DNA from 4 places in the Vibrio campbellii CAIM 519 genome. Region 3 is predicted to be linked to each of the others. Evidence: predicted binding sites of a transcription regulator. Region 3 holds the regulator's gene; each other region holds the start of a gene.

Region 1 (7,908 bases), 1.5 Mb from region 3:
GCGCCTGCTAAGACCCTGACTGCGGAAAATGCGGAAGTTATTGGTATCGATCGTCAGAAATGTTTAAGCAATTTAGCTTTGTTACGCCAACACCCAGAAATCCGCGAAAAACTAATTAGTCTATTCTCTATTGAGCGTGAATTCGAAAAGAGCGACGACGTGGATACACAGCTTTATGACGGCTTCTTCTCACCAGCTGACCGCGCGGCGATGGACATCATTCGTGAAACGGATCCGAATAATCTGGCTGCGCTGGATATTGAGTTTGATGACAAACGTATCAAGCCGTTGTTATTCCGTTACCGTGCTCGTCACTATGCTGGCACCTTGGATGAACAAGAACAAAGACGCTGGGCACAACATTGTCGCGAAGTGTTCGAAAGCCAGATTGAAGAGTACATGCTGAACTTAGAAAACTTAGTTCACGAACATGAAAGTGACGAAAAGAAGATAGCAATACTAAAATCTGTCTATCGTTATGTAGAGAGCTTAGCCTCCTAATTTCTTACCTTGTTCAAGCGCACCTCCGGGTGTGCTTGTTGTTTTATATACTGTCAAAATGATAAAAGATCGATTACTACAGCTGGTCCATTTGCTCATTTCCCTCGCACTCATAATGGGAGCACTTGGCATCGGCAACACTATTCAAAACCTCACTGGCGTTTCTGTTCCTGGAAGTGTCATCGGTATGCTTGTGCTGTTTTTCTCAATGACTCTTGGCTTGGTAAAAGTCGAATGGGTTAAGCCTGGCGCAACACTTTTCATTCGCTACATGATCCTACTGTTCGTCCCAATCAGCGTTGGTTTGATGCAGCACTTTGATATGTTGTTGGCGAACGCGCTGCCTATTATTGCAAGTGCAGTCGGAGGGTCGCTGATTGTATTGATCAGCTTGGCTTGGTTCTTGGATTACTTACTCAAGGAGAAACATTGATATGTGGTTACTTGTCACTATTGTGGTTTTCCTTGCCGCGCGTCAAATCGCAATTAAGGTTAACAACCCAATCGCGAACCCGCTTTTAATCAGCATTGCTGTATTGATCCCTCTACTCACCTTTTTGAAAGTGCCGTTTGAAACCTACTACGCCGACAACGAGTACATTAGCTTCTTGCTTCAACCCGCAGTTGTTGCGCTAGCGTATCCGCTCTATGAGCAATTGCCACAAATAAAAGCCAATTGGCGCATTATCGCACTGGCTTGCTCTTTGGGCAGCGTGATGTCGATGCTAACGGCAACACTTATTGCTGTTGCGTTCAAAGCCGACATCAGCCTCGTTGCGAGCTTAGTGGGCAAATCAGTGACAACGCCTATTGCGATGGAAATCTCTAGCCACTTAGGTGGTGAAGCCGCAGTTGCCGCCATTCTAGTGCTTATTGTTGGTTTATTCGGGGCGATTTTGGCTTACCCAATCTTTAACCTTATCGGCATTAAACACCCTATCGCTCGTGGCCTGACAATGGGCACGGTTTCGCATGCACTCGGCACAGCAACCTGTGCTGAGAAACAACCGGGCGACGCCGCTTTCTCATCTCTTGCTTTGGTGCTTTGTGGCATCATCACTTCTATTCTTGCGCCAAGCTTCTTTGCTCTAGCCGTTTGGTTATACCAATAAAAAGTGACTGGCTTGCCCCCCTTAGTCTTAATCTAAAGTGAGCAAGCCAAAACCTCTTCCAGAAAATTCGCAATATGAATATCCATTGATATAGTTATTAGTGGGACAGAGATAACGTTAAATCGTCGTGAAATCGAATACATGTGTGAGCTCACTCTAATTATGTAACGTAAATCATCATTACACACATTAACGTGATCAAAAGCACAGAATATTTCCATCTTTCACATAGAATAACTGTCCATGCAATAACAAGGATTCAACATGAAAAGTCGCATTGAACAGGCGCTAGCAAGCGCTCCTGAAGCACTTTCAACACATCTTGCTCCTATCGTTTTAGCTGACGATTTTGATGCCACTATTTCTGAACAACAGTTTGGTGAACTGCTGAACGCGACCAACCTTTCAGACAAAGAGCTTCGTGTTGCTCTACTTCCTTTTGCCGCAGCGTTTTCTTACGCTCCAATCTCTGAATTCTATGTCGGTGCGATTGTTCGTGGCCTTTCCGGTCGTCTTTACTTTGGCGCGAATATGGAGTTTTTCGGTGTTCAGCTAGGTCAAACCGTTCATGCTGAGCAGTGCGCCATCAGCCATGCTTGGATGAAAGGCGAGCATGGTGTGAAAGACATCACTATCAACTACAGCCCTTGCGGCCACTGCCGTCAGTTCATGAACGAGCTAAGCACAGCAAAAGAATTAAAGATCCAGTTACCAGAACGTGAAGAAAAGTCACTTCATCACTACCTTCCGGAAGCGTTTGGTCCGGCGGATCTAGGTATTGAGTCTGGTCTTATGGCTGAGGTGAAGCACGAGTTTGTTTGTGATGAAGACGATGCTTTAATTCAAAAAGCCGTCAATGCGATGAACATTAGCCACGCGCCATACACAAACAACTTGAGTGGTATTGCGCTTGAGATGAACAGTGGCCTTGTATTCCAAGGCGCGTACGCAGAAAACGCCGCATTCAACCCTAGCCTTCCACCACTGCAGGTTGCATTAATTCAAATCCTGATGGCTGGTGAGAAGTTTGAAGACATCAAAGCTGCTGCGTTAGTTGAAAACTCACAAGGTAAGATCAGCCACCTAGCTGATACTCAATCGACGCTAGAAGCACTAAATCCTGATATTCCAGTGAGCTTTGTTAACGTTTAATTTATAAGCTTTGCTTAACAAAAAAGAGCCCAATGGGCTCTTTTTTGTTCCAACAACGTTTTATTACAATAGTTCCGTTAGTCGATTTGCCGCTCTTTCCAACGCCAAATTTACAACCTTCGTAATTTCCGGGTATTGGTTCTCTGGATCATCCCAATCAACGTCTTCTGGCAACAAAACTTCTTCTAGGATTTGATGCTCCATTACGATCTTATTGTTACTCAGATCAACAAGCGTAACTTCTGCATTCACATAGCCACGAGGCGACGAAAGAGGGATAAATCCGTAGTAGTCACGCAGTGTGCCCGCCGCCATGGTTTGGATAACAAGTAGGTGTGTAGCTTGATACTGCTCCTTGACGACAGAAACATCGTAATCGAAGTAACCTTTTTTGCGTTTATCTTTCGGCAGTTTATGTTCGTCGGTCGCTTCATAATACTCTGGGAGAATCACACTGTGGCTTCCGCGGCTCTCAATCAACTGCGCAACCTTGGACTTACCTACTTCAAACTTATCATGCGTTAGTGATTGAATATGAGATTCAACGCTATCAGTCACCATTTCGTTGATAGCCATGTCCAATAGGCCTTCACCGCCTGCACGATGCGCATACATTTCTGGTGGCTGAACAAACGCAACAGCGATATTTTTGTCTCCCCCGGTTTGCCAAAAGTCTGACGGAATGTCCATCGCTTTTCGAGAGACACACCCAGACAAAAGCATTACTGCAATAGCACAACCGATAATTCTTATATATTTCATTATTTTACTGCTCCTTTTTATAGAAGCGATGAAATCTATCAATATGAAATATATTCTCAACACAAAGAATCACTAATTTTGATTCATTACATAGTAATTATTACAACCTAAGATGCTCAGCGATGACGCAAACGTTTGCATCATTTTTAAAATTCAGTATGATCCCCTGCAAATTCGGTTTCATCACTTTATTTTGTAAGGGAACACTATGTTCGGTACTGCTACAAGCACTCATGCTACCCGTGTATTACTTTTAGGCTCTGGTGAGCTTGGTAAAGAAGTGGCAATTGAATGCCAACGTCTTGGTTTAGAAGTGATCGCGTGCGACCGTTATGCCAATGCGCCTGCGATGCAAGTGGCCCATCGTAGCTACGTCATCGACATGCTTGATGGTCAGGCACTGGAAGAGATCATTAATAAAGAACAACCTGCTTACGTGGTTCCTGAAATTGAAGCTATCGCGACAGATAAATTAGTCGAATTAGAGGAAAAAGGCTTGAACGTTGTTCCCACAGCAAAAGCGACTAAATTGACGATGAACCGTGAAGGCATTCGCCGCCTTGCTGCTGAAGAATTAGCTCTAAACACTTCCCCTTATCAGTTTGCTGATAGTTTTGAAGACTTTAAAGCCGCTGTTGAGCATGTTGGTATTCCATGTGTCGTTAAACCAGTCATGAGCTCCTCTGGCAAAGGCCAAAGCGTGATCAAAACAGAAGAAGATGTTCAGACAGCTTGGGAATACGCGCAAGAAGGCGGCCGCACAGGAGCTGGACGCGTGATTGTTGAAGGATTTATTGACTTCGATTACGAAATCACACTGCTAACGGTACGCGCCGTTGATGGCGTACATTTCTGCGCCCCGATTGGGCACCGCCAAGAAGACGGAGATTACCGTGAATCATGGCAGCCACAAGCCATGTCAGAAAACGCCATCAAAGCAGCTGAATACACGGCAGAGAAAGTTGTGAATGCACTAGGTGGCTACGGCATCTTTGGTGTGGAACTGTTTGTTAAAGGCGATAAGGTCATTTTCAACGAAGTATCCCCTCGTCCACACGATACCGGTATGGTAACCATGATATCTCAAGAAATGTCTGAGTTTACGCTTCATGTACATGCATTTACAGGTATGCCGATCAACAATATTGTTCAGTATGGACCATCAGCATCAGCGGTAATTTTAGGGCAAGGTACATCAACTGATATCCGATTTGATAATCTTTCCAAAGCAATGGCTCAGCCACAAACTCAAGTTCGGTTGTTTGGTAAGCCTGAAATTGATGGTCGCCGTCGCTTGGGCGTTGTTTTAACGCGCCGTAAGACGATTGAAGATTCGATTGAAGATGCGGTGAACAGCGCTTCTAAAGTGCAAATCATTTACTAGTTCCGCAGCTTCACTCAAGAGAAACAAAAGCGCAGCTCAATTGGCTGCGCTTTTTCTTTGTGTAGGCACGAAACCGTTAGAAACCGTTACTTGCTCTCGATTAAATACACTTCCTCAGAGAAGCGGCTGAGCCCTTTCTTAGCGATTTTCGGATGATTCTCGTCAGCTTGATCGACATTCAAACAAGTCACCTTGTAGCCCTCAAACAACTGTTCAATCTCCTCGACTGGCACACTAAACGGAGGGCCTGACATCTCATCTTGTGGGTAATTGAGCGTCACAAGTAAAATGCGTCCGCCAGGGTTCAATAGTTGCTTAACGCGATTTGCGTATTCTTCTCGCATCTCTTTCGGCAATGCAACGAGTGCTGCGCGGTCATAAATGATATCGGCTTTAGAAACCGGCGCCGTAAAGAAATCACCGGTATAAATTGACAACTCATCGAACTGATACAACTCGTGCATACCATTGACTGGCGTTACGGTCGGTGTGTAGAAGTGCTCTGCAAAAAAAGCACGTACAGCAATCAAACTTAGCTCAACGCCTTGTACTTCATCGTGTTTCGTTGCAAGCCAAATTAGGTCTTCTGACTTTCCACATAAAGGTACCAAGACCGTATCTTCACGCTTCGGGTTCGTATACTGCCAAAATGCTGGTAACAGTGGGTTCACATCATCAAGGTGGAAACCAATTTGGTTACTCGCCCATTTGTTGTGCCAAAATTCTTGATCTCTCATTTTACTTCTACTTGTCGGCTGATTGTGGATTCGAGCTTTGTGCTTTGCTTTTGTGGGCTAAGACTAATGATTTTTTCAAATTTGTCTATGCTGTTCATCTTTGGTTAATACTGCAATGGTAGGATAGCAATCGTTCAAGAATGAACCCTTCCTTTTTCTGAGTGTCAGAATAAAGGAAAGCAAAATGGTGTTCTAGAACACGATTCCACTATAAGGTTAAAAACCTACCTTGGAATCTATCGTAGAGCCCCCATTAACTTAGGTAGTACCTGATTTGCGAATCTTAGTGACCTTTTCGTTACCCATTTTCTAAGTGCAAGCAAGTTAAGGAGAGTGAATGAGCTTATTTCTACGTACTACAGCATTGATGCTTTTAGTACTAAGCCGTGCGCCGGCGTTCGCCGCACTTCCAAATGTCCCGAGTAACGAGCAAGACCGTTCTGCTAGCCAAAACGAAGTTTGCTCAAAATTGTTTAAGCATAGCCTTAGTGGTTTGTATGGCATTCAGTCAATCGACTCCAAACCAACTCAGCCTTATTCAGATTTCGACGTACTTTACAGCAAAGCTCACCAAGCACAATTCGAGTTAGAAACCATCTGTAAAAGTACTGCCCTTCTTACTGACGCCCAACCTTACTTCGCAGGCGTTAAATCTCAACATCGTGCCGAAGAAAAAATTGCTCACGAATTGGATGGTCAAGTAGAGCGAATTACAGACTTAGCACGAGCAACTATCGTAGCGGATGACGTAGCAAGCCTTGTATCCGTATATGAAGCACTAGAACGTGAAACAACTATCGTTAAAGTGAAAAACCGCTTTAAGAAACCAACCGCATCTGGTTACCGTGACTTGAACTTACTGGTACGTCTTCCTAAAACGAATTTGATTGCTGAAGTTCAACTGCACCTTAAAGCCATTGCTGACGTGAAAAGTGGTCCAGAGCATGACTTGTATGAACAGATCCAAAAGATCGAACGACAAGCGTTAGTGGAAGGCCGAAGCCTCAACGACATCGAGACGGCATCGATTCGTAACATGCGTACTCAATCGAAAAACTTGTATCAAGAAGCTTGGCAACCATACCTAACAACACACTTAGAAGCTGCGTAAGCGAGCAGTTTCTACCCTCACTAATACTAAAAAGCCACCGCAATTGCGGTGGCTTTTTATTTGTTCTTTAGCAAGTACCGGAACACACAAACAAAAAGACCACGACAAAGCGTGGTCTCATTCCATTTTACATGGCTTACTGGTCTGCCTTTAGGTTCTCTACGCGAGCTTTCAACTTCTGACCCGGGCGGAACGTAACGACACGTCGAGCAGTAATAGGGATATCTTCACCCGTTTTCGGGTTACGACCAGGTCGTTCGTTTTTGTCACGAAGGTCAAAGTTACCAAAACCTGACAGTTTTACCTGTTCGCCACTTTCTAGTGCCTTGCGAATTTCTTCAAAGAACACTTCCACCGTTTCCTTGGCGTCCCGTTTACTAAATCCCAATTTATCAAACAGGTTTTCTGCAAGTTCGGCTTTTGTGAGCGCCATAAAACTTTCCTCAAAGCTATGTTAAACAATGCTACCTTAGTGTAGCGCCAGAGCAGTTTTACCCTACCATTTCAACAACATATCGGGGTTACATTTGGAAGTGTATGACAAGCTTATGATTTTCGCCAACTTTTTTCTTTGCTAATATACCGAATGTTTCATCATCGAAGTACTTTACCCACCACCAACACCATATTTTACTTTAATTACTTCTAAATTATGGAAACCATCCAGTTCAATAATCTAAATATCGACACAAAAACAAGATTATTCACTATTTAATAAAAATGTCAGATACTGGTCATTTTACAAACAACTGACACAAAACCTCTTAATTTTTCAGTGGGTTGAGCCACTCTACAAATAGATCTGACCAGTTGTATTCATTAGAGTTTTTATTCTGTTTCTGCTGTTCCGGCAGAAAATCAAACCTTGAACAAAGACAAAGTTCTGTGTCCATTACCATGACGATGAATGGAAAGATTGATACTGTTTGCGCATTCTACCCCATCGTCAGAGTACCAACATGCTTCACCAAGTCGTCAGTATTCTATTCCCTGTTTTTGCGTTAGTTTTTGTTGGGTATTTAGTTGGGCGCTACATAAAGCCAGATTTCCGCCCGATCAATCGCATCAATATGGATGTGTTTACACCAGCACTTGTATTTTCATCGCTAGTCAGCATGCCGATTGATATGGGCCAAGTTCCTCTTTTAC
Region 2 (7,908 bases), 780 kb from region 3:
CCCACTCAGAGTCACCCTGCTTGATGATCAACGAATCAACGGTCAAGTTTGCGGGAAGTTCTTTATCGGCCTTCAAGTACAGTGCACCATGCACGTTCTGTGCTTGAACTTCGCCAATGGTTGGCATTAGATTTACCCACAGATTGCTTTTCAGTTCGACATTCACCTTATTCATGGTGATTTGACTGTCCTCTTGCCAACCAACCTGAGGAGCAGAACTACAACCCGCCAGAAGCACCATTACCAGTGCTGCCGATGCAAATTTCTTCATGTTATTTCCTCTGTTCCAACCAACTTTTCAAGACTTGAATATCGTTTTGATACTCGTTTTTAATTTCTTCGACCCAATCAGAGATGTTCTCCCACCATGCTGGCATATCTGGAGACTGCGCTTTTTGAGCAACGCTTTGAATGTGTTTAAGACCAATGGAGCCCGCCGCACCTTTGATCTTATGAGCTTCGGAGACAATGCCATCTTGGTCTTTCGCCGTCATATTTGAGTCGAGCACTTCAATATAATCCGGCATCATGTCTTCGAACATCTTGATGCTATCGTACACAGGCTTCACGCCCACGATATCCACGTACGACTCTAGCATATCCAAATCAAGCAAATGGGTATTGATGACTGGTGATGGGGTCGGTGTAACATCCTCAACCACTTCAGGCTCGATAACGACTTCTTCTTGGCTTTCAATACGATTAACGAAGAACTTATCAATCACTGCCTGCATTGCCTGAACCGCAAGCGGTTTGCTGATGGCATCGTCCATACCATTATCTAGATACTCGCGACGATCTTTCATCACATTCGCAGTGAGTGCCACCAGCGGCGGCAGATTGTCGTAGTGCTCACGATAATACTTGGCGACATCAAAACCCGTCATGTCAGGCAATTGAATATCAAGCAGCGCTAAATCATATTCATCCGGTACAAAGTTCACTAGCGCCTCTTGGCCTGTCATTGCAACGGTCACGGTATGCCCCAAACTCTCAAGCAGTGACTTAGCAACGGTGACGTTCAACTCAATGTCTTCCACCATAAAAATATTCAGATGCACGTTATCGCGTTTTGCATCGACAACCGGCTCTGCGAGCCCAACAATTGGGACATGAATGGACACGGTGAAGGTACTGCCAAAGCCTTCTTCACTCGCTACGGTAATATCACCGTCCATCATGTTTATCAGCTGCTTAGAAACTGCCAAACCAATACCAGTGCCAACCGCATGCAGGTTATCTTTGCCAGATTTCACTTGATAGTACATAGCGAAGATCTTATCCAACTCTTCATCTGGAATACCGATGCCAGTATCTTCCACTTCCATGATGATGGTCGCGTAATCGTCTTCTACATCTGCGCTCACCGTCATCACTACGCCACCTTCTTTAGTGAATTTCATGGCGTTGCTAACGAGGTTCCAAATCACCTGACGCAGGCGGGTCGCATCTACTTCAATCGCTTTTGGCAACGAGCTCAGACGCTCTAGATCGAAGCGCAACCCTTTCTGCTCAGCCATCAGAGCCGAGATACTTTCGATTTCAGCGACGAAATCTTCAAAGTTCAATGGGGCTGGTAACAGCTCCAACTTACGACGGTCAAACTTGTCCATATCAATGATGTCGTTGAAGATGTTGCCTAACGTAATGGCACTAACATTAATGGTTTGCATGTGCTTACGCTGCTCTTCAGTCAACTGACTATCAAGCAACATACGGCTCAAGCCAACGATGCCATTTAATGGCGTACGCAGCTCATGACTGATCGTAGAGATAAACGTGGTTTTGTCACGGCTGGCTTTTTCTAGTGATTCTTCGTGGCGTTTACGCTCAGTGATATCACGACCGAAACCAACCAGACCAAGATGGCGGCCATCTTTGCTGTAGAACGGCACCTTGCGCAGTTCAAAGTAATGCTTACGTCCGTCAGGGTATTCCAGCCATTGTTCATAAGTAATGGCTTGATTGTCGGCAAAAACTTTTTGGTCGGTATCGACGATATGCTCCGCCACTTCTTTGCTGTAGACATCCCACGGGCTCAAGCCGACTAACTGATGCTCTTTCTTACCAGTTAGCTCTTCCATCGCGCGGTTACAGCCAGAGAAAACACCGTCAGCGTTACGGTAGTAAATCAAGTCTGGGGATGCGTCGATAAAAGAACGCAATAGTGCCGTACGCTCGGCAAGCTCAAGCTGAGTGCGTTCACGTTGGAACACTTCGTTCTCAAGATCTTGCATCGCTTCTTCGCGAGCTTCTTCTGCTTTAATGCGCTCTTCAATCTCTTGGTTGAGCTTCTCAATGTTCTGCTGTAGCTGGAAGTTCAGCTCTTGGTCACGAGAACGCATGTCTTTAAGCTTAGACACCAACTTGGTTAGTCTTTGACGTGACTCTTCTAGTTGATCGACCACCACAGACAGGAAGTACACAGCCCAAGGGGTGATCAACAAACCAAAGAACACTGAACGGACAATATCAATATCGTCGACATTGCCTTTCAGCGCTAAGGTAATCCCCACTTGCACCACAACAGCCAATGCCACCAACGCCAGCGCCAGCAATATCGAGAAACGGACAATCCCCAGCTTGACCAATAGGTCAACATAGTACTGGGCGAGATTTTTCATGGGCTTCATTCACTACTCCACGGAACAAGCTAGATATCGAACCCTGACAAAATGAAAAGCGAAACCGCTGAGCGAAGGAGCAACAACGATTTACATATTTGAAAGACACACGGATGGAGTAGCGGTGTTTCAGGGCTCATCAACGCCTCATCCTATGTGCTTGCAGTTTAACGTGTTTAATACGGTGATTTAAACTGCCTACTCTCAACTTAGAGCAAGCGGTCACAAAGCGTTAATAAGAACTTGGATGAACACTGGTGCAATCACGGCCATCAGCCTTGGCTTGGTAAAGCGCGCTATCTGCCATTGCAACGCCCATTTCTGGCTCATCACCATGATGAGGAACATAAGCGACAAAACCGATACTGACTGTCAGTCGGTCCGATGTATTTGAACTGCGATGTTCGACCGCCAGTTCGTGAATTTGCTCATGGATGCGCTGTGCGACTTTCAACGCCCCCTCCGTCGTCGTATTAGGCAGAATGAAAGCGAACTCTTCACCACCGTAACGCGCCACGCAGTCAGAAGATCGGCTCGCGACTTGTTGGAATACCGCAGCCACCTTCACTAAGGCTTCATCACCTTGCTGATGGCCGTAACAATCGTTGTAGTCTTTGAAGAAGTCGATATCACATAGCATGATTGTCAGTGGTAACTTCTCACGAATATGGTGGTACCAAAGGGTATGCAGTTGCTCATCAAAACGACGACGGTTGGCCACTTGAGTTAAGCTGTCTGAGAAGCTGAGTTTCTCTAGTTCTAAATTCGCTTCTTCAAGTTTCTGTTCAGCAAGATAACGCTCTGAAATATCACGTGCCATGATCAACACGCCATTGGTGCCAGAGGCTTTATCTTTGAACGGCGATTTCACCACATCAAACCATGTGTAGTAACCATCGGTGCTGCTCACCTTATCGATGTATCGAATTGGCTGAGTTTGTTGTAAAGCCTGTAGGTCACTCGCTTCTAAGCGGATATAGATATCCTCAGGAATGACATCTTGCAGGCGCTTACCAATCAAATCTCCCACATCGGAAATGCCGAGAGCGTTAACAAAGGGTTTATTACAAGCTTGGTAAACCATGTTTTCATTGAAGATACCGATCGAGTCCGGACTGGCATCCAGAATGGTTTGTAAGATGGTATCGCGCTGTGCCAAAGCGACTTCGGTATCTTTACGACGTTCCATCTCATCACGCAGGTTCTGCTGCATCTTATGCCATTCGGTGACATCATGGCTGATAGACAAGGTGCCGATCATCTCTCCACTTTGAGAGACTAACGAGCTCTGATTAACCTCAAGCAAACAACTTCGCCCTTGAGGATCTGTCGTCCAACGACGCTCACTTTTTCTTGTCGCGATCGGGCTAATGTTTGCAGAGCAAGCTTCTTCTCTCCGCCCCTCCCAGAAAAGGTCAAACGCTCGGTTAGTTGTTAACACTTTGCCCTGCTGATCTTGTAAGCAAATCAACTCAGATAGAGAATCGATCGCAGAGCGAGCAATGCCTAATTTTTCTAGCTCTTTCTGCTGCTCTTGAAGTGTTGCTTGGTAAGGTTGAGCGTAGATAATCCAGACACGATGACCACGCAGCACACTCTTTTTCCCAGACAGTTCAACTTTGAAGTTTTCTGTTTCAGATAATCGCCAATCAAATAATTGATGGCGGAAGTGGCGGCTAGAAAAGCTATCGAGTAGCGCCACCAGATCTTCAGTGTGAAAAGAGGCAGGATAAAGAAAGCCAGAACCTAGTGCGCGGATGCCAAGTAACTGCATCGCAGGATCGTTAGAAAGCAGTAATTGACCATGACTTGCGTCGAGTACAAGTACGGGGAATGGAGAGTCAGTAACGAGGTGTTTTAAAGCGGATTGAAATCGCAGATAAATCAGCGTAACAGTGATTACACATACCACAGAGAGCAGGACCACAAATCCGTAGTCGCCCTGCCCATCCCAGAGCCAATTGAGTAACTGATCCATTTTTCCGACCTTTAAAGCAAATCGGGAGAAATATAACAGTTCTTAATCGATCATTCTGCCCTTAATTCTGGTTTGCTATAGATGAAAGCATCACCAGTTAAGCTACCTTGTGCGCCCTCTCGGTCCAATGCGCGACCAATTTCGGTCATCGCGAGCCAACGGTTCTCACACCACAGTGGTGATAGCAAGGTTGGACGACGCGCCGCAGAAGAAACACGATGATAAATCACCTCTTTTGGCGTCATGCGGATCATTTCACTGGCGATAGCCACATACTCTTCAAGCTCAGGCGCTTCTAGCTTTCCAGCACGCCACGCTTTTGCCATAGTACTGCCTTCGACAATATGTAGACCGTGAAGCTTAATGCCGTCAGTACCGACTTCGAGCACTTTACACAGTGTCTCAACATTGTCGTCGCGTGTCTCTTTCGGCAAACCAACGATCAGGTGAGTACACACTTTGATACCAAGTGCACGAGCACGCTTGGTGATTTCTGCGTAGCACTCAAAATCATGACCACGGTTGATACGCTTGAGGGTGTCATTGTTGGCCGTTTGAAGACCTAGCTCTAGCCAAATCTCATAGCCTTGATTCACGTAATCCGAAAGCAGATCTAATACCGCATCAGGAACGCAATCAGGACGAGTACCCACACAAAGGCCGACGATATCAGCCGCTTTGAGAGCTTCTTCGTACATGTTTTTAAGAACTTGTACTTCTGCATAGGTACTTGTGTATGCCTGAAAATAAGCCAGATACTTCTTCGCTCGATGGATCTCTCCAGCGCGATCTTTCAATTGAGCGTGAATGCTTTTGATCTGCACTTCTTCGTCAGCAAACGAAGCCACATTACAAAATGTACAACCACCTCGGCCAATCGTGCCGTCGCGGTTCGGGCAGCTAAAGCCACCATGTAAAGTCAGCTTATGGACTTTTTCGCCGTAACGACGCTGAAGATCTTGGCCTAGTGTATTGACCAACTCATGTAACTGCATAGATTCTCACCAATAGTAAACCGTAATAAATCTCACTACGATTCATGTAAATAAATTACATCCCTGCAAGAAAAAACAAATAATTCTAGTCAATTCAAACAAACAGGTAGCGGTGTGAAATCAATAAAACTGCATAAAACCAACTCAAAACCCGCAATGTTGCGCAAATGTTAAACAAAAAGTGAATATTTAAACGAAAAAATTGGGTCACAAAAGCGACTTTTCGTTGCATTCTCAAGTAACAAAATTGTAGGATACTTACACAACCCCGTTTTTTTTGTGACTTTTATTACAACAATAACTGCGGGAATTGTCGGCGATATCCCGCTCCCACCTATATAAGTCACTTAATTGTGGCAATAAATAAAGGGATATCACCAAGGATTGTTTTTCTCGCAAAATTTTTCCTGCGAGATACGGAAAGGAATCAAGACTGGCCAACCTCGGCCAGTGGCGAATCATAAATATAAAGGACAAGACGCAAAGAGCGCACCTAAGGCAGTCGAGATCTGTCCGGGATTCTTGCGTCGACATTGAACTGGAAGGATGTATCTATGGTAGATAGAGAGCAAAATTCACAGGGCCTGTACACTCCGGAGCTGGAGCATGACGCTTGTGGTATCGGTTTTGTTGCTCACCTTAAAAACCGTAAATCTCATGAAGTAGTGACTCAAGCATTGGATATGCTGGCTCGCATGGAACACCGTGGTGGTCAAGGTTGTGACCCGTGCAGCGGTGACGGTGCGGGTATCTTGCTACAAAAACCTCATGAATTCCTATTAGAAGAAGCCGTTAAGTTAGGCGTTAAACTGCCTTCGTTTGAAAAGTATGGTGTTGGTGTCGTTCTTTTCCCGAAAGACGAATACAAACGCGAACAATGCCGTGACATTCTAGAACGTAACGCACAGCGTCTAGATCTTGAAGTTATCGGCTACCGTGTATTGCCAACCGACAACTCCATGATCGGTGCAGACCCACTAAGCACAGAGCCTCAGTTTGAGCATGTGTTTATCTCTGGTGGCCCTGGCATCACACCTGAAGAACTAGAGCGCAAACTGTACGTACTTCGTAACTACACTGTACGTGTTTGCCTAGAAAGCGTTTCGAACATTGGTGACGACTTCTACATTAACTCCATGTCTTACAAGACATTGGTGTACAAAGGTCAGTTAACGACCGAGCAAGTACCTCAGTACTTCCTTGATCTGCAAAACCCAACCATGGTGACTGCACTGGCACTGGTACACTCTCGTTTCTCTACCAATACCTTCCCAAAATGGCGTCTTGCACAGCCTTTCCGTTACATTGCCCACAACGGTGAAATCAATACAGTTCGCGGTAACTTGAACTGGATGAAAGCCCGTGAAGCAATTCTAGAATCAGACCTGTTTACTCAGGCTGAAATCGACATGCTTCTTCCAATCTGTCAGGAAGGCAGCTCGGATTCATCTAACTTTGACATGGCACTTGAGCTCCTAGTTCTTTCTGGTCGCAGCCTGCCACATGCATTGATGATGATGATCCCGGAAGCATGGCAAGAAAACAAAAACATGGATCCTAAGCGTCGTGCGTTCTATCAGTACCACGCGAACATCATGGAACCATGGGATGGTCCTGCTTCAGTATGTTTTACTGATGGTGTTCAAGTTGGCGCGACACTAGACCGTAACGGTCTGCGCCCTTCTCGCTACACAGTGACCAAAGATAACTTCCTAGTGATGGCATCTGAATCTGGTGTCGTGGATATTGAGCCAGAGAACGTAGAGTTCCGCGGTCGTCTACAGCCAGGTCGTATCTTCGTTGCAGACTTAGAACAAGGTCGCATCATCTCTGATGAAGAAGTGAAAGACACCATCGCAACAGCGCAGCCTTACGAGAAGTGGGTAGAAGAAAACCTACTGAGCTTGAAGAAGCTACCAGATGCGAGCAACCAGTTCAGCCAACCTTCTCCAGAGCGTTTGCTACACCGTCAACAAGCTTTCGGTGTGAGCACTGAAGAAGTGAACGAAATCATCGTTCCAATGGCGAATGACGCAAAAGAGCCATTATCAGCAATGGGTGCCGACTGGCCGCTTGCGGTTCTCTCTCATCAATCTCAGCATCTTTCAAACTACTTCAAGCAGCTGTTTGCACAGGTAACTAACCCACCGATCGACCCGATCCGTGAGCGTATGGTTATGTCGCTGAACACTTACTTGGGTAAAGACCAAAACCTTCTGACTGAAACACCACTTCACTGTCAGAAAGTCGAATTGGAATCGCCTGTTCTGGCGAACTCTGAGCTTGAAAAGCTGCGTGCGATCGACAATGA
Region 3 (7,908 bases):
CAGTTGAAGTTTCACTGCAGAGTAAAATCGATCAGGTCAAATCCCAATTAGAGAAAGGCGAAGCGGTCATCGTATTTTCTGAGCTTCATGAAACGGTTGATATCCAACTAAAAGCAAAGTTTTAGACCCTTCACATTTTACCGTATCCCACTCGATGACAAGGGCTTGTTACGTGCTATAGTGGGTTATCGACCGTGCAGCATACGCGTGCTGCACTTTACAGGTAAGTAATTTTCGACAAGGTTTGTCATGTCAGCGAAACACCCAATCATTGCGGTTACTGGTTCGTCCGGTGCCGGTACTACCACCACTTCTGAAGCCTTCCGCAAGATGTTCAATATGATGAACGTCAAACCAGCGTGGGTTGAAGGTGACAGCTTCCACCGTTTTACACGTCCAGAGATGGATGTCGAAATCCGTAAAGCGCGTGAGCAAGGCAAACACATTAGCTACTTTGGGCCACAAGCCAATGACTTTCCGGGCCTAGAAGAGTTCTTTCGTCAGTTTGGTGAAGATGGCACCGGCAGCGTGCGCCGCTATCTGCACACTTTTGATGAAGCCGTTCCATACAACCAAATGCCGGGCACCTTTACACCTTGGCAAGATCTGCCTGAAAACAGCGATGTACTGTTCTACGAAGGTTTACACGGTGGCGTGGTGGATGGCGATGTTAATGTGGCGCGTCACGTTGACTTTCTGATTGGCATGGTGCCAATCGTGAACTTGGAATGGATTCAAAAGTTCGTTCGTGACACGCGCGATCGTGGCCACTCAAGAGAAGCGGTAATGGATTCGATCGTGCGCTCGATGGACGATTATCTGAACTACATTACCCCGCAATTTTCCCGCACACATATCAACTTCCAGCGTGTACCGACCGTTGATACTTCCAACCCACTTAACGCCAAAGGCATCCCTAGTTTGGATGAAAGCTTCGTGGTGATCCGCCTACGCGGTATCAAGAATGTCGACTTCCCGTATTTGCTGGCGATGATTGATGGCTCATTCATGTCTCGCCATAACACCATTGTGGTTCCAGGCGGTAAGATGAGCTTTGCAATGGAGCTCATAGTGAGGCCGATCCTGCAGCAACTCATCGAAACTGGGAAAATTGGCTAAAAACCTCGTTAATTGAGTGTTTACTTTTCATACCGTGATCATGTGCACAGTTTTGCTTACAAAATCTCAATCATGGCACGATTAAAATCAAGAAATCGTTTCCGAAAAAGGATACTATTTCTAACCGAAACACAAGAGAGCTTGCAGCATATAAAAAGTGCTCTTATCCTAGTAAGCCCATTCAGGCTTAGCTAAAATATGGATAGCGCAAGCGTACCCTGCAGAGGAAGTGAGATATTATGGTTCTAGGTAAACCTCAAACCGACCCAACATTAGAGTGGTTTCTTTCACACTGTCATATTCATAAGTACCCATCAAAGAGCACGCTAATTCACGCGGGCGAAAAAGCAGAGACTTTGTACTACATCGTTAAAGGTTCTGTTGCGGTTCTTATCAAAGACGAAGAAGGTAAGGAAATGATCCTTTCTTACCTAAACCAAGGCGACTTCATTGGTGAGCTTGGTCTATTCGAAGAAGACCAAGAGCGTACAGCTTGGGTTCGCGCTAAATCTCCTTGTGAAGTGGCAGAGATTTCTTTCAAGAAATTCCGTCAACTTATCCAAGTTAACCCAGACATCCTAATGCGCCTTTCTGCGCAAATGGCTCGTCGTCTACAAGTTACTAGCCAAAAAGTGGGTGACCTAGCGTTCCTAGACGTAACTGGTCGTATCGCTCAGACTCTTCTGAACCTTGCTAAACAGCCAGATGCGATGACGCACCCAGACGGCATGCAAATCAAGATCACTCGTCAAGAGATCGGTCAAATTGTTGGCTGTTCTCGTGAGACAGTAGGCCGTATCTTGAAGATGCTAGAAGAGCAGAACCTAATTTCTGCGCACGGTAAAACTATCGTTGTTTACGGGACTCGTTAATCTCGATTAACGTTTAAAAAATTTAAAAGCCACCAAATGTAAGTTTGGTGGCTTTTTTGTTTTTAAGAGACGAGAATCGGGAACACTGCGTTCCGAAATCGGACTTCGTCCTTCGGGATTAAGCCCTCTAAGGTTCTGAGAGTAAAAACCTCCCGAAGCAAAGCGTTCCCGCATCTCCAGTGCGTAGCACGTTCTCGATTCTTTCTACCCGTTAGTACTCTCGAAGATCTTATCTGCCGATGCAGCCACAAATCCTGGGTACAACTCACCGTTATCCATTGGGTAGCGCTTAGCAAACTCGTAGAAGCCTCCAGGAATCACCTCAACGCCTTCAGTAAAGGTCACTGGCACTTTGTCTGCCATGGTCGACGATTGCTCTAGTAGTACCTCTGGCGTGCCTTTTACTTCACCGCCATTCTCGTTGATGGTAAAGCCTACTGTGCGTAGGTGGTCGTTCACTTGCTTCACTTCTTCATGCTGATTGAGTTGATTCACACTCACTGTGAAGTGGTTCGCTCCGTAACCATGCGCTGCAAGCCAAGAAGCGTATTCACTCTCTTTCGCCAAAGTTTGGAAGTCAGCATAGCTTAGGTCCCACAAACGTCCGCCGTACAAGAAGTCACTGCCTGTCAGTTTAGAAGCATCAACCTGCTCTGCCAGTTTATGAACGATGGCTTGTAGCTCTGGTGAGCACTCATCCACTTTCAATTCACTGATGAAGACCTTTGGCTGCTTCGGATCTGGGTGCTCAAAATGTTTTGCCACCAGCTTTTTGCTTTCAAATACGTAGTCACCACAGGCTTTGTAACCCACCGCCAAGAATGGCTTCGCTAACGTTTCAATGCCTAGGGGAGCGACATTAAACGTACGTAGCGCAATATGGTCATTAATCAGAGGTTCATCTTCTTGAAGAAGTTGATGGACTTTAGCAGCGGAAGGGCACAGACGTTGAATGTAGTCTTGCCATAGCGATTCAAATAACACATCGGGCGTCATAACGACTCCTTGTTATGAAATGTAGAGTTAGGGGTAAGAAGAAGTTGACCGCTCGTTCACAGCCCGTGGGCTGTCCAGAATCACGAACGAGCGGTCATCAACCTGTGACGGTATGTGCAGCATAAGTGCCAGTCAGTCAACACACGCTGGAGAGTCTTAAGCTCGCCTTTGGCGTTTGCCAGCGCGCTTACCAGAATCCTAACTTGGTAAATAGCTCCGGCAGAGAGAAACGGCGATACTTTGTCACCGCTTCGTATTTCTCTATTACAGGCTTAAACCTGGGCTCAATGTGGCAGGCAAGACCGTCTCTTGTCCCTCCATTGATGCCATTGGGTACGCACAGTAGTCTGCTGCGTAGTAAGCACTTGGACGTAGGTTACCTGAGGCACCCGGACCACCAAATGGCGCATCACCACTTGCACCCGTTAACTGACGGTTGCGGTTCACGATGCCGGCACGAATGTGGTCCACGAAGTATTCCCACTCTTGGTCGTCGGTCGAAACCAGACCCGCAGATAAACCAAAGCGCGTATCGTTCGCCAGTTCTACCGCTTTCTCTAGCCCCTCGTAGCGTACTACTTGTAGAAGTGGACCGAAGTACTCTTCATCTGGCAATTCGGCAATGTTCGTCACATCGATGATGCCTGGAGAAACAAACGCCGCCTCGCCCGCTTTCGCTTCAATCAAGCTTTCGCCACCCAGTGATTGCAAGTTCGCTTGTGCATCGAGAATGAACTTGGCTGCCGCAAGCGAAATTTGCGGTCCCATGAATGGCGCAGGCTCTGCAAATGGTTGGTCTACACGAATATTGCGTGTCGCTTCCACCAACTTAGTAATGACTGCATCACCCTTGTCGCCAAATGGAATGTAAAGACGACGAGCACAAGTACAGCGTTGCCCTGCGCTGATGAAGGCAGATTGGATGATGGTGTAAACCGTTGCGTCTAGTTCGCCGTAGTTATCCGAGATAACCATCGGGTTGTTGCCACCCATTTCAAGCGCCAGCATCTTACCCGGCTGACCAGCAAATTGACGATGCAGAACATGACCTGTGTTCGCACTACCGGTGAACAGCACGCCATCAATGCCTTTCGCATCAGCCAGCGCAATGCCTGTCTCTTTCGCACCTTGGACTAAGTTAATCACACCTTTTGGTAGACCAACCTCTTCCCACAACTTCATAGCAAGTTCACCCGTCCATGGCGTTTGCTCAGACGGTTTGAAGACTACGGTATTACCTGCTAGCAGCGCTGGCACAATGTGGCCATTTGGTAAGTGACCAGGGAAGTTATAAGGACCAAACACCGCCATCACGCCTAATGGGCGATGACGCAATACAATTTGGTTGCCCGCGGCTTCACGTGTCGCTTCACCAGTACGGTCGTGGTAAGCACGAATAGAAATCGCAATTTTACCTGCCATCGCTGCCGCTTCGGTACGTGTTTCCCAGATTGGCTTGCCGGTTTCTTTGGCAATCACTTCAGCGATTTTTTCGCTGTTCTCTTTTACTTTCTCAGCAAAAGCCAATACGATCGCCTCACGCTCTGCAAATGGGCGCTTCTTCCAATCAACAAACGCTTCACGCGCCGCAGATACCGCTTGGTTAACCTGCTCTGCTGTTGCGCCGTTGCCTTGCCAGATAACTTCTTGGTTGTAAGGCGACAGAGACGTAAATGCTTCACCCTGACCTTGTACCCATTCACCTGCAATCCAATGTGTCATTGTTTCTATCCTTAAATTCTGTCGTCAGTTACTGCGGAAGAAGGCGAACAAAATCCCCTTCCTCAACCAAGAGTGCATCCGCCAATTCAGGTGCGAGCACTACGCTTTGCGTTTCCGCGTCATACGCCGCTTTTGCTGCTGCGGCACGGAAGTTCTCGAATGACGAGTTACACATCAAGAAGTCTTTTGTGCTGGTGTGCTCCGAGATTTTGACTTGCGCGCGGAATGAGTGGCGTACCGATTCGATATTGCGTAGGTCACACTCCACCGTTGGACCACCATCAAAAATGTCAACGTAGCCACGGTTGGTAAAGCCTTCACGCTCAAGCAGCTTCAATGCTGGACGCGTGTTATCGTGCACTTTGCCAATCACGGCTTGTGCCTCTGGGCTCAGTAGGTTGATGTAGATTGGCAACTTCGGCATCAAGTCGGCGATAAAGCCTTTCTTGCCGATACCAGTAAGGTAATCCGCAAGCGTAAAATCGATAGAGAAGAAATGCTCTTGAAGCCACTGCCAGAATGGTGAATTACCTTCCTCGTCTGAAACACCACGCATTTCAGCAAAGATGGTTTCCGAGAAACGTTCTGGGTGCTCTGCCATCATTAAGAAACGGCACTTGGACATCAGACGCCCGTTCAAGCCACCACGAAATTTCTCACGTAGGAACAAGGTACAGATTTCACTGTTACCCGTGTAGTTATTACCAAACGTCAGCAGTTTCACCACGTTGTTTACACCAAGCTTTGGTGACGAGTGCACCACTTTGCTGATGTGGTAAGAATAAAAAGGCACATCCCAGCCGATCGAAGCTTCAATACCTGTGGTACCTGCGACTTCACCAGTTTCAGATTCAAAGCCCACCATTAGGTAGCCTTCATCACCAGCTTCATTCACTTCAGGTTTGCCAAAACTGTATTCTGAGTGCTTGATTCGATTGGTTAACAGTTCTTCGTTAACCGGTAGAGATGTAAATCCATGACCTGACTCAACCGCACAGGTGTGCAGCGCGTCATAATCCGACATTGCGATAGGGCGAACTACTAGCATCAATACTCCCTCCAGATGCAAGAAGATCCTAACTATATTTTAGGAACAATACCCCCATCAGAGATCCTTGATGGGGGTTTCTAGGTTGACGATAAGCGGAGATCGCGCTTAAACCAGCGTAGCGATCGCTTTATCCAGCTTAGCCAAACCTTCTTCAATTTCTTGTTGTGTGATGACGAGTGATGGTGTGAAACGTACGACATTGGCACCCGCAACCAATACCATGAGACCTTGTTTACCTGCAGCAACCAGTACGTCACGCGCACGACCTTGCCACTCTTCATTCAGTGCTGCACCAAGCAGTAGACCTTTACCACGCACTTCAGAGAAGATGTTGTATTTCGCGTTAATCTTCTCCAGACCCTCACGGAACATCACTTCACGCTCTAGCACGCCAGCCAGTACTTCTGGTTTTGTTACTTCATCAACAACCGCTTCTGCAACCGCACACGCTAGTGGGTTACCGCCGTAAGTTGAACCGTGCGTGCCCACTTTCATGTGCTCAGCCAGTTTTGCCGTCGTTAGCATGGCACCGATAGGGAAACCGCCGCCCAGTGATTTCGCTGTGCTTAGAATGTCTGGCGTGATGCCTACACCTTGGTATGCGTAGAAGTGACCTGTACGGCCGTTACCAGTTTGCACTTCATCAAAGATCAGTAGTGCGTTGTGTTTGTCACACAGTTCACGAACCGCTTGAGCAAACTCAGGTGTTGGTGGAATGACGCCGCCCTCACCTTGCAGAGGCTCCATCATTACCGCACAAGTGCGATCAGACATATGTGCTTGTAGTGCTTCGATATCGTTGTAAGGAAGGTGTGTCACATCGCCTGGCTTAGGGCCGAAACCGTCTGAGTAAGCCGCTTGACCGCCTACCGTTACCGTGAAGAAAGTACGACCATGGAAACCTTGTTTGAATGCGATGATTTCAGATTTCTCAGTACCATGAACGTCTGCTGCGTAACGACGAGCTAGCTTTAGTGCCGCTTCGTTTGCTTCTGCGCCAGAGTTAGCGAAGAACACGCGCTCAGCAAAGCTGACTTCTGTTAGCTTCTTCGCCAATCGCAGTGCAGGCTCGTTAGTCATAACATTACTTAGGTGCCAAAGCTTGTTACCTTGCTCAGTCAATGCGTTCACCATAACTGGGTGACAATGGCCAAGACAGCTCACCGCAATACCACCAGCAAAGTCGATGTATTCATTTCCGTTCTGATCCCAAATACGTGAACCTTCACCTTTTACAGGGATCATTTCCATCGGGTTATAGCAAGGTACCATTACCTCATCGAATAAACCGCGCTCTACTTTGTTTTCCGTTGTCATTGCACATTCCTTATTGATACCGCATGCCTGGCAGATAAGCGAATTTAACCGGCACTCTTTGCCAGCAAATAATGTTTTGCATTTAAGCTATTACGGCATTGTATTTACATTTGATTAACCATTTCAATAGTGATTTATTCTTTTCGCATCCAAGCGCAACACCTCATACTCACTATCTATGATTATTTATGCACCAAGAAACGCAAATAGAGAAGCAATTTTTTATAAAAACCATGTATGACAATGGCTAGAAGGAAATGAGAAAAATGAATAGACCTCACCTAATTGGCAGAACGCATAGTTTTGCATTCGCCTTCTTAGATGGAAAATATGAAGAATTTGTTAAGAAAGGTGATCGCGATCAGATCGTTTTACGCGCGAGAAAGTTTGCGAGTAGTTCGTGGCCTTGTTCTGTCTTAATTGACTCAGGATGAAACTGTACCGCGTCAATTGGCAGGGTTTTATGCTGGTAGCCCATGATTTCATCCATGGTTCCGTCAGTCAGCTCTGTCCAAGCGGTCAATTCAAACACATCAGGTAACGTGCCGTTTTTCACCACCAGAGAGTGGTAGCGGGTTACCGTCAATGGGTTGTTAAGGTTTTTAAACACACTGCGACCGTTGTGACGAATTGGTGATGTCTTGCCGTGCATCACTTGTCGAGCACGAACCACTTCCCCTCCAAACACCTGTGCAATCGCCTGATGACCAAGGCAAACGCCCAAGATAGGTAACTTACCAGCAAAGTGCTCAATGGCTTGTAGAGAGATACCCGCTTCGTTAGGAGTACATGGCCCTGGAGAGATCACCAAATGAGTTGGGTTGAGCGCCT
Region 4 (7,908 bases), on a different replicon from region 3:
TGCAACTTAACATTGTTAAAGGGGTGATCGCCTCGATGATGATGTTGGTCGTGATTCCTTTTCTCCCCCAAGGTCTGCCAAGCCAAATCGAACCTATTCACCTTGCTGTATTAGCAGTGTCCGGTGTCATTGGTATTGCCATTGGTGATAGCGCTTACTTTTCCGCGCTAAAACGTATCGGGCCAAATAAAACGTTATTGTTGGAGTCCCTTGCTCCACCGTTATCAGGCGTGCTTGCGTTGGTGTTTCTTGGCTCGGAGATGACGCTACAGAGTTGGCTTGGTGTGGTAGTGACGACCGTTGCAGTCACTTTTGTTGTCTTTCAGCCCTCTTCAACTGGTGAAGAAACCAATTGGAGTGGTATCGGATTTGGTCTGTTGGCGAGTGTATGCCAAGCAACGGGTGTGGTGATTTCTCACTATGCATTGGTGGCAGGGGATCTTCCACCTTTGTTGGGGGCATTAATCAGACTCAGCATTGGTGTGGTTGCGGTTTGTTTGGTGATTAAAGTCGTTGAGCCAGCACCTTTTAAAGGCATCAAGCAGCACATTCAAGAGATGGGTAATAAGGCGATGGGATGGCTGTTATTGGCGATTTTCGTCGGTACTTTCCTCGCGCTTTGGCTACAACAAATCGCTTTGAAATACGCCAATCCAGCGATAGCACAAACCTTAATCGCCACTAGCCCGCTGTTTATCTTGGTGATTTACGCTATGAAAGGTGAAAAGGTAGGAGCGAAGAGCGTGATTGGAACATTGGTCGCGCTCGGTGGCATTTCGCTGTTCTTTCTTTAAAGCATTCTCTTAGTTAGTTGAAGCAATATACAAAAACGCCCCAGTTTGAGCTGGGGCGTTTTTTATAGAGTGAAAATCTGGCTTATTGCTCAGTACACACTTGGTTTCGACCATTGGCTTTCGCGCGGTATAGAGCTTTGTCGGCACGGTAGAAGGTGCGCTGAGTATTCTCACCCTCCCGATGTAAGGTAATGCCGATGGAGACGGTCAAGCCACGCTCGCCTAAGATTTCATGCCAACCAAACTGGTAAATGCGCTCGCGGTAGTTTTCGGCGTGCATTTCTGCCTTGGCAACCTCGGTGTTTTCTAGAATCACCAAGAACTCTTCGCCACCGAAACGTACACACGATGAACCACGGAACTTGAAGTACCCAGAAAGCTCCTTGGAGACGTTCACAATGGCTTTGTCGCCCACTAAGTGGCTAAGTTCATCATTGATGGATTTAAAGTGGTCAATGTCGATCACCATTAGGGCAAATGGCGTATCGTGCAGCAACAAGTCTTTCAGCTTCACTTCTAGCCAACGACGGTTGTGGAGTGACGTTAACGGGTCGGTAAAGACATCTTGTTGAAGCTGAGCAACGGTGTTTTTGTGTTGTTTAGTGGTTTCTTTGAGCTCTTTGTTCTCAATCTCTGAAAGGATCAACTTGAGCTGTAATTCAAATCGACTCAGGCGACGCAGCTGAGCTGGGCCAAGTTCACTGATCGGAATATGTTTCACTAAATCAGATTCGACTCGGAAGGCTTTTCTCTCGTAGTTGAGCGCTTCTTTGAACAAGCCTTGAGAAGCACACACTTGGCTCATCGCGTTATAAAAACGATTCGCGATCAAAGGCGATGCTTGCTCATTGATACGCTTCCCCGTAGAAGCTAACAATAGATTTGATAATGATTGATGACCAACTTCATTCAAACAGTAAGCCGTCTCGATCTTTACCATGGTCGAGAGCCAAACAGTATGTTGCTTGCCTGTTGCGTATTGAATCTGAGAGATAGCAAGTAGTGCTTTGTTGTACTCTTTTTGCAGTCGAAGCAACTTAGCTCGGTATAAGTGAATTTGTCCTGTCAGATTTTTATCGCTGACGAGGATACTGAGCTCTTCGCACTCGCTTAAGAGGTCCGTCGCCGCGCCTATACGTTGCAAACTGATATAACAAGCTAGCATGTACAGCTTATAGCGTAATCTCAATGAACGGCTGCCGATGGCATGGTCAATCGCATCGATTTTTTGGTAGTAACGAAGAGCGCGGTTGTGGTCGCCATACGCGTCACAAAGGTTGCCGATGCCGATGATTGCCAGAACATACTCATCGATATAACCGTATTCGACGGCAATGTTGGTGGAAGCAATGTACTCGGTGAGTGCAGAGTTATAATCGCCTTTTTCTACCAATCGGTCACTCAAGCTGGATTTGACAGAGAGGATATCCTCAACGTCTTCTGGCAGTTTAAGTAAATCGAGTGCATGACGCAGTTCTTCAATGCTCTCTTGTAGCTGTTTAATCTTACTTCGATATTCCGCGCTGATGATGTAGCAGTGCGCCTCCTCTTGATTGGTCGAGGCGATATGCAGACGGATGTGTTCCCATAGGATTAGCGCTTCTTCACCGGCAACGGAAGAGGGATCCATGCCAGCATCAGTCACCTTACTAAGCAGTTGTTCCATTCTTCATTACCTCAATGTGGCTCTCTTCCAATTGCTCTAAGGTGAACGGGAAGGTTAGGATGTCCTGTAGATAAAGTGTTGGCTTAGGGCCCGTTAAACCACGACGTTTCCATGGATAGATGTCTAACATAGCGCAAACGGTGCGGTAGAGTTCTTCGGCTGCTTGGTCCTTTTCTGCAATCAACATCGCTAAGCGGTCACTGCTTAAGCGAGAGATAAGATCGCTAGATGTAGTGAGCGAATGGACCAACTCAGTACAGATGTCTAGGAAGGCCGGATCTGAGTGACGGATCATGATCACAGCATGGTTGGAGTGTTTTAGCTCGGTCTTGAATAGAACCAGTTGCTCCCACCAGTAAGTCTCTGACACCACGTTTGAGAATTGTTTCTCTGGATCGTATTCATGTTGGGCACGAATACGGTTAATGAGTTTTCGCGCGCGTTGTTCGAGTTGGCGTTTAGAGCCTCGCGCTTTGTCCATACTGACACGATGAGTTTGCTCTTTGAGCATCTTAAGTGCGTGTCGACGGTATTTTTGGAACGCTTGGAAAGCAAGCTCGTAATCGCCTTGCTCTTCGGCTACACGTGATTGTTGGAAACAAATTTGGCTGAGCAGTTCGCCGTTATCGAACGCGAGTGCTGATTGCTCGGCTAATTGCAGCAACCTTGCTGCACTCTCTGTGTTTTTACGCAGCAATTCCAGTCTTGCACGGCTGATAAAGGAATGCGCTTTCATCCACGTCAGGTCTTGCTCTATCGCAAGCTGGTGAGCTTTTTGTGTGGCTTCTTCTGCCGCATCAAGTCGCTCTAATCCTAGCAAAGCAAGGCCTTTGAAATCCCAGATCTCTGCTTGCCAAGTGCTGTCGTCGTGATCTCTGAGTACTTCTGTTGCACCATCAAGCACACTCAACATCTCAACGAAATTGTTCAGCAAGTAGTAATTCCATGCGAGCAGGATTCGGGCTTTGCCTTCTAGCCAAGCAATACGGACATTGTTTGCCACTTTCACTGCGAGTTCATGCGTAGAGGCGGCAAGCTTGTGTTCGTTGGTGATTCGCCAAACATTGCCTAAGCCAATTAATGCTTCGATTTGGATCTCGATATCGTCGACCAAAGCCGATTGCTCTAGGGCATTAATCCAGTATTGTTGTGCAGAGTAATATTTGGCTTGTCCCCAATACTGCAGGGCAAATAAATGAAGGATCTTTGGAAGGTGATCGTCAGTATCAAGTTGAATTTGGAGGTTGTAAGCATCTTTGATCAGCTTTAAGCCATGTCGATAATCCATGCTACACCAGCAAGCATTAGACATCGCGATAAGCGCTCGAATCTCACCATCTACAAATAGAATTTGCTCTGAACGAATACGGCATTGCTCCGCGATTCGAAATGCTCGCTCAGGATCAGATTTTATCTGGCCTTCAAGGGCGTTGAGCTCGGCTTCGAGCTGAATTTGGCTTTTATCCAACGTTCACATCCATGACTATCGAACTGGAATTTACACCTAAAAACAAGTGGTTAGATGCGTATATCATTGCGGTGTAGAAAACAGTTACACCAATAAGGTATCGGATTCCGTAATGTATACCGCGCTCCGCGCTTATTTACCACTTCTAAATGAGTAAACTGTTAAATAATCATGATAACAATTGTTTGATCGTGAGTGGTGCGTCGGTGACTTTGAGCCTTTGAGCAGCAGTAAGTCCTTGCTTATCCTGATAGCACAAATTATGCCAAGCTCTGAATATATCTAAAAGAGGCAATATGCCTGCAGGACGCAATTTGCGACGTGGCTCGTTGATAAAGCTTTCAAACAGCAGTTGAAAACGATTTTGATAGAATTGGATATGGCGAGTTGTGGCCACATTGAACCACGATTCCGGCTCATTTCTGTCGCCAGCTAAATAACAGATACCCTTGTTGCACTCGTATTGGCTGGAGATCGCCCAGCGGTCACGCCACCAACTCATGTAGGCAATATCCACTTTGCCAAATGGCGCGTTCATGTCCCAAATCGCATCTTCTTCGACATACATCAGATCGACGCTTTTCTCTTTAATGCGAGATAAACAAACGCTCAACGCAGCAGAGCGGAGCAGGGGATCTTGAGGCATGTAGATAGAAACACGCTTTTCAGGGCAACACATATCCAACACATGGAGGTAGTGTGCATAAGAGGTGTAAGGCGGACGAATCAATGCGCCTTTTGATGGGTAGTGGAAGACAGAAAGGTTCCCCAATGGGTCTTCTACGTTGCAACGGGCCAAGATAGTTTGGTACTTCTGATCGATGCGTTCACGTAGCTTCTTAGATGGCGTTGGTGGCGGTTCGCTTGCTTCTGCAGTGTATTCTTGCGAAACGAAACGAGACACCTCATCGTATGGGTTGTGATCCATAGCAGCGATTGGCTCATCACCAGAAGAGTAGTTCACATGCTGACACAGAATGTAGCCTGAATGCGCTTCACCCGAAGCAATCCAATACACGCCATTGTTGCTTTTTGGTTGCAGGGCGACGTAGTTTGATGCCAGTTCATAATGCTTTGCATGGTTAACCCAACGAGCATCTATCGTCGCCAATTTACGGCGGCAACGGCTAGCAATATGGTCAACATGGTCGTAAAAGGTTTTTGGGTTGATGCTGAGTTTACGGCAGATTTCTCGAACGGAATAACCAGTAAACAATAAGCCCATCAAATTCTCTTGGAATTGAAGCTTTTTGTTGGCACCAGACCATTTATCGACAAAGGTACTTTGACACACTTTACAGCGGTAACGTTGGCGATCGCCACTGTAACCGAAAGCGTGATAGAGGTGTTTGTGCGTGTGGACAGAAAGTCCGAAGTTGTCGCAATCATCATTACGACAAGCAGGTAACCCGTCACTATGAACGTGACGCAGACGATGAAGTTCGTTCACTACATCGCGGTTATTAAGTAAGGGGGGGAAAGCTCCACATTCACGGCATACCATCGCCGGACGTTTAGGGTTAGCATGCTGCAAAACGTACCGCTTCGCATCACTCAATCCAAAGTTGTCACACGCCAATGTTTTACAAAAGTTGAGTTGTAACCCATCTGCGTCCCTTGGCAGTTCGCCGTTAGACACAATCGCCCCCTCGGGATAATTCGTGCAGCCGGTCAGGCTCCGGCTGCAATTTAATACTTAGGTGTTTCTTAGATGTTGATTGCTGTTTCTAGTGCAACTTTCATCATGTCGTTGAACGACTTTTGACGCTCTTCTGAGCTTAGTTTTTCACCACGGATGATGTGGTCAGAAACCGTTAGGATAGTTAGTGCTTTCGCGCCTAGGTCTGCAGCTACGCCGTAGATACCAGCCGCTTCCATGTCTACACCTAGGATGCCTAGTTTTTCCATCTTCTCGAAGATGTCTGCTTCTGGTGTGTAGAACAGGTCTGCAGAGAATACGTTACCAACTTTTACTGGAACTTCTTGAGCACGCGCTTGGTTTACCGCTTCTTCTAGAAGACCGTAGTCAGCGATTGCTGCGAAGTCGTGGTTGTTGAAACGGATACGGTTAACTTTTGAGTCTGTAGATGCACCCATGCCAATAACAACGTCCATTAGTTTCACGTCGTCACGTACTGCACCACAGCTACCTACACGGATAACGTTTTTCACGCCGTACTCAGCGATTAGCTCGTGTGTGTAGATACAGGCTGATGGGATACCCATACCGTGGCCCATTACAGAAACTTTTTTGCCTTTGTAAGTGCCAGTAAAGCCGAACATGTTGCGAACGTCACAAACTTGTTTCACATCTTCTAGGAACGTTTCTGCGATGTATTTAGCGCGCAACGGGTCGCCTGGCATTAGAACTGTTTCAGCGAAATCACCTGGTTGTGCGTTAATGTGTGGGGTTGCCATAAGTGCTCTCCAAAGTTTTGTTCAGGTAAAACGCGTCAATTATAGATGCTATTACCAATTCTGTTGAACTTGTTCGTTTTCGTTGAGGCCATAATATCGGGACAGGGCAAGGGGACTTGAGAGTTAAGTCACAAAACGGTCGGTTCTAGTGTTTAAATAATCTGTTGATAACCAAATCTGTTGAAAGCAAAAAGGCAATCGATTTGCTTTTGAGCAGTTTGTCTATTGCGTGCACAAAACCCCTATATCGCCCTCAAATTTTTTTCTTCAAATCGTCTGATCTAAATCCTATATGAATGAGTAAAACGATTAAATTGTACAGTTTATTTTCTTGTACAATGTTAATTGACTTGCTATAAGTTATACAGCAAAAAATTTTGTATAGGATGCTTCGTTATGGAATCTTCAATCAAAGTCGGTATCAGCTCTTGTGTACTTGGAGAACGAGTACGTTTCGATTCGGGACATAAAATCAGCAACTTCGTAACGAAGGAATTAGACGGCTACTTCAGCTTTGTGCCAGTTTGCCCTGAAGTTGGTGTAGGCATGTCTGTGCCGCGTCCGACTATCCGCCTAGTCAGCAATGAAGAACGTATTGCATTGGTCGAGACAAAAAATCCTGACAACGACCACACAGACAACATGCTCGCTTATTCCGAAAATAAAGTGAACGAACTACAAGGTGAGCAACTGTGCGGTTACATCGTTTGCGCTAAGTCGCCGACTTGCGGTATGGAACGTGTAAAGGTGTACAGCAAAAACAATGCGGCAAAAGAAGGTGTTGGTTTGTACACCAAAACGTTAATGGAAAAAATGCCGTGGTTACCAGTAGAAGAAGACGGTCGCCTGAACGATCCGGTATTAAAAGAGAACTTCATTACGCGTATTTATTGTTTGAATGACTTTTATGAGTCAATGGGTGGAGAGCCAACCCGCGGTAAGATTGTCGAGTTTCACTCGCGCTACAAGCTGACGCTGATGGCGCACCACCCAGAGTCGTACCGTTCTCTTGGTCGATTGGTGGCTGATGTAGCGAACTATGAAATCGATGAGTTTTACAGCCAATACCGCTTGGGTTTGATGCAAGCACTACAAAACCGTGCTAGCCGTAAAAATAACACCAATGTGTTGATGCACTTACAAGGCTACTTCAAACGCTCATTAACTTCTGACGAGAAAGCAGAACTTGCAACCGTGATCAGTGACTACCGCACAGGGTTATTACCACTGCTTGCGCCGCTAACGTTAATTAAGCACTATCTCAACGCGTACCCAGATGCGTACTTACAAAAACAGAAATATCTAGAACCATACCCACAGGAGATGAGACTTCGTTATGGATTGTAGCCAAGAAGAAAAACTATACGCAATTAGAGATATATCAGAGTTGACGGGCGTAAAACCCGTCACCCTGAGGGCTTGGCAAAGACGCTATAACTTGATTCAACCCCAAAGAACAGAAAAAGGGCATCGCCTATATCGTCAGCAAGATTTGGACACAATACGAGAGATTCAAGGTTGGTTGGCTAAGGGCGTTGCTATCGGCAAAGTGAAGGGACTGC

The links. Region 3 encodes CRP, which controls carbon source genes, mostly activating them, when cyclic AMP is high. Its sites were predicted from a motif close to TGTGANNNNNNTCACA; they were not measured.
Region 1: the regulator CRP is predicted to act here: its motif matches at 1,758-1,773, upstream of cdd (cytidine deaminase).
Region 2: the regulator CRP is predicted to act here: its motif matches at 5,876-5,891, upstream of gltB (glutamate synthase large subunit).
Region 4: the regulator CRP is predicted to act here: its motif matches at 6,464-6,479, upstream of deoD (purine-nucleoside phosphorylase).

Annotation. Positions count from the first base shown of each region.
Region 1 is NZ_CP015863.1:1,534,388-1,542,295, reverse strand. Features, by position in the region: gene sbcB (exodeoxyribonuclease I) at 1-501, shown strand, start outside; gene A8140_RS07265 (CidA/LrgA family protein) at 560-934, shown strand; gene A8140_RS07260 (LrgB family protein) at 936-1,613, shown strand; gene cdd (cytidine deaminase) at 1,878-2,765, shown strand; gene A8140_RS07250 (putative periplasmic lipoprotein) at 2,829-3,527, opposite strand; gene purT (formate-dependent phosphoribosylglycinamide formyltransferase) at 3,736-4,911, shown strand; gene A8140_RS07240 (thiopurine S-methyltransferase) at 4,998-5,648, opposite strand; gene A8140_RS07235 (RelA/SpoT domain-containing protein) at 5,986-6,759, shown strand; gene ihfA (integration host factor subunit alpha) at 6,896-7,192, opposite strand; gene A8140_RS07225 (AEC family transporter) at 7,719-7,908, shown strand, end outside.
Region 2 is NZ_CP015863.1:565,144-573,051, reverse strand. Features, by position in the region: gene A8140_RS02775 (putative periplasmic lipoprotein) at 1-271, opposite strand, end outside; gene arcB (aerobic respiration two-component sensor histidine kinase ArcB) at 273-2,633, opposite strand; gene A8140_RS02760 (sensor domain-containing diguanylate cyclase) at 2,857-4,602, opposite strand; gene mnmL (tRNA modification radical SAM protein MnmL/YtqA) at 4,653-5,597, opposite strand; gene gltB (glutamate synthase large subunit) at 6,152-7,908, shown strand, end outside.
Region 3 is NZ_CP015863.1:3,034,475-3,042,382, forward strand. Features, by position in the region: gene A8140_RS14570 (YheU family protein) at 1-125, shown strand, start outside; gene A8140_RS14575 (phosphoribulokinase) at 250-1,119, shown strand; gene crp (cAMP-activated global transcriptional regulator CRP) at 1,359-1,991, shown strand; gene A8140_RS14585 (DUF1338 domain-containing protein) at 2,196-2,987, opposite strand; gene astD (succinylglutamate-semialdehyde dehydrogenase) at 3,252-4,709, opposite strand; gene astA (arginine N-succinyltransferase) at 4,738-5,757, opposite strand; gene A8140_RS14600 (aspartate aminotransferase family protein) at 5,866-7,077, opposite strand; gene A8140_RS14605 (aminodeoxychorismate/anthranilate synthase component II) at 7,439-7,908, opposite strand, start outside.
Region 4 is NZ_CP015864.1:1,135,010-1,142,917, reverse strand. Features, by position in the region: gene A8140_RS21170 (DMT family transporter) at 1-794, shown strand, start outside; gene A8140_RS21165 (GGDEF domain-containing protein) at 877-2,460, opposite strand; gene A8140_RS21160 (hypothetical protein) at 2,444-3,928, opposite strand; gene A8140_RS21155 (hypothetical protein) at 4,098-5,567, opposite strand; gene deoD (purine-nucleoside phosphorylase) at 5,636-6,346, opposite strand; gene A8140_RS21145 (YbgA family protein) at 6,743-7,693, shown strand; gene A8140_RS21140 (MerR family transcriptional regulator) at 7,683-7,908, shown strand, end outside.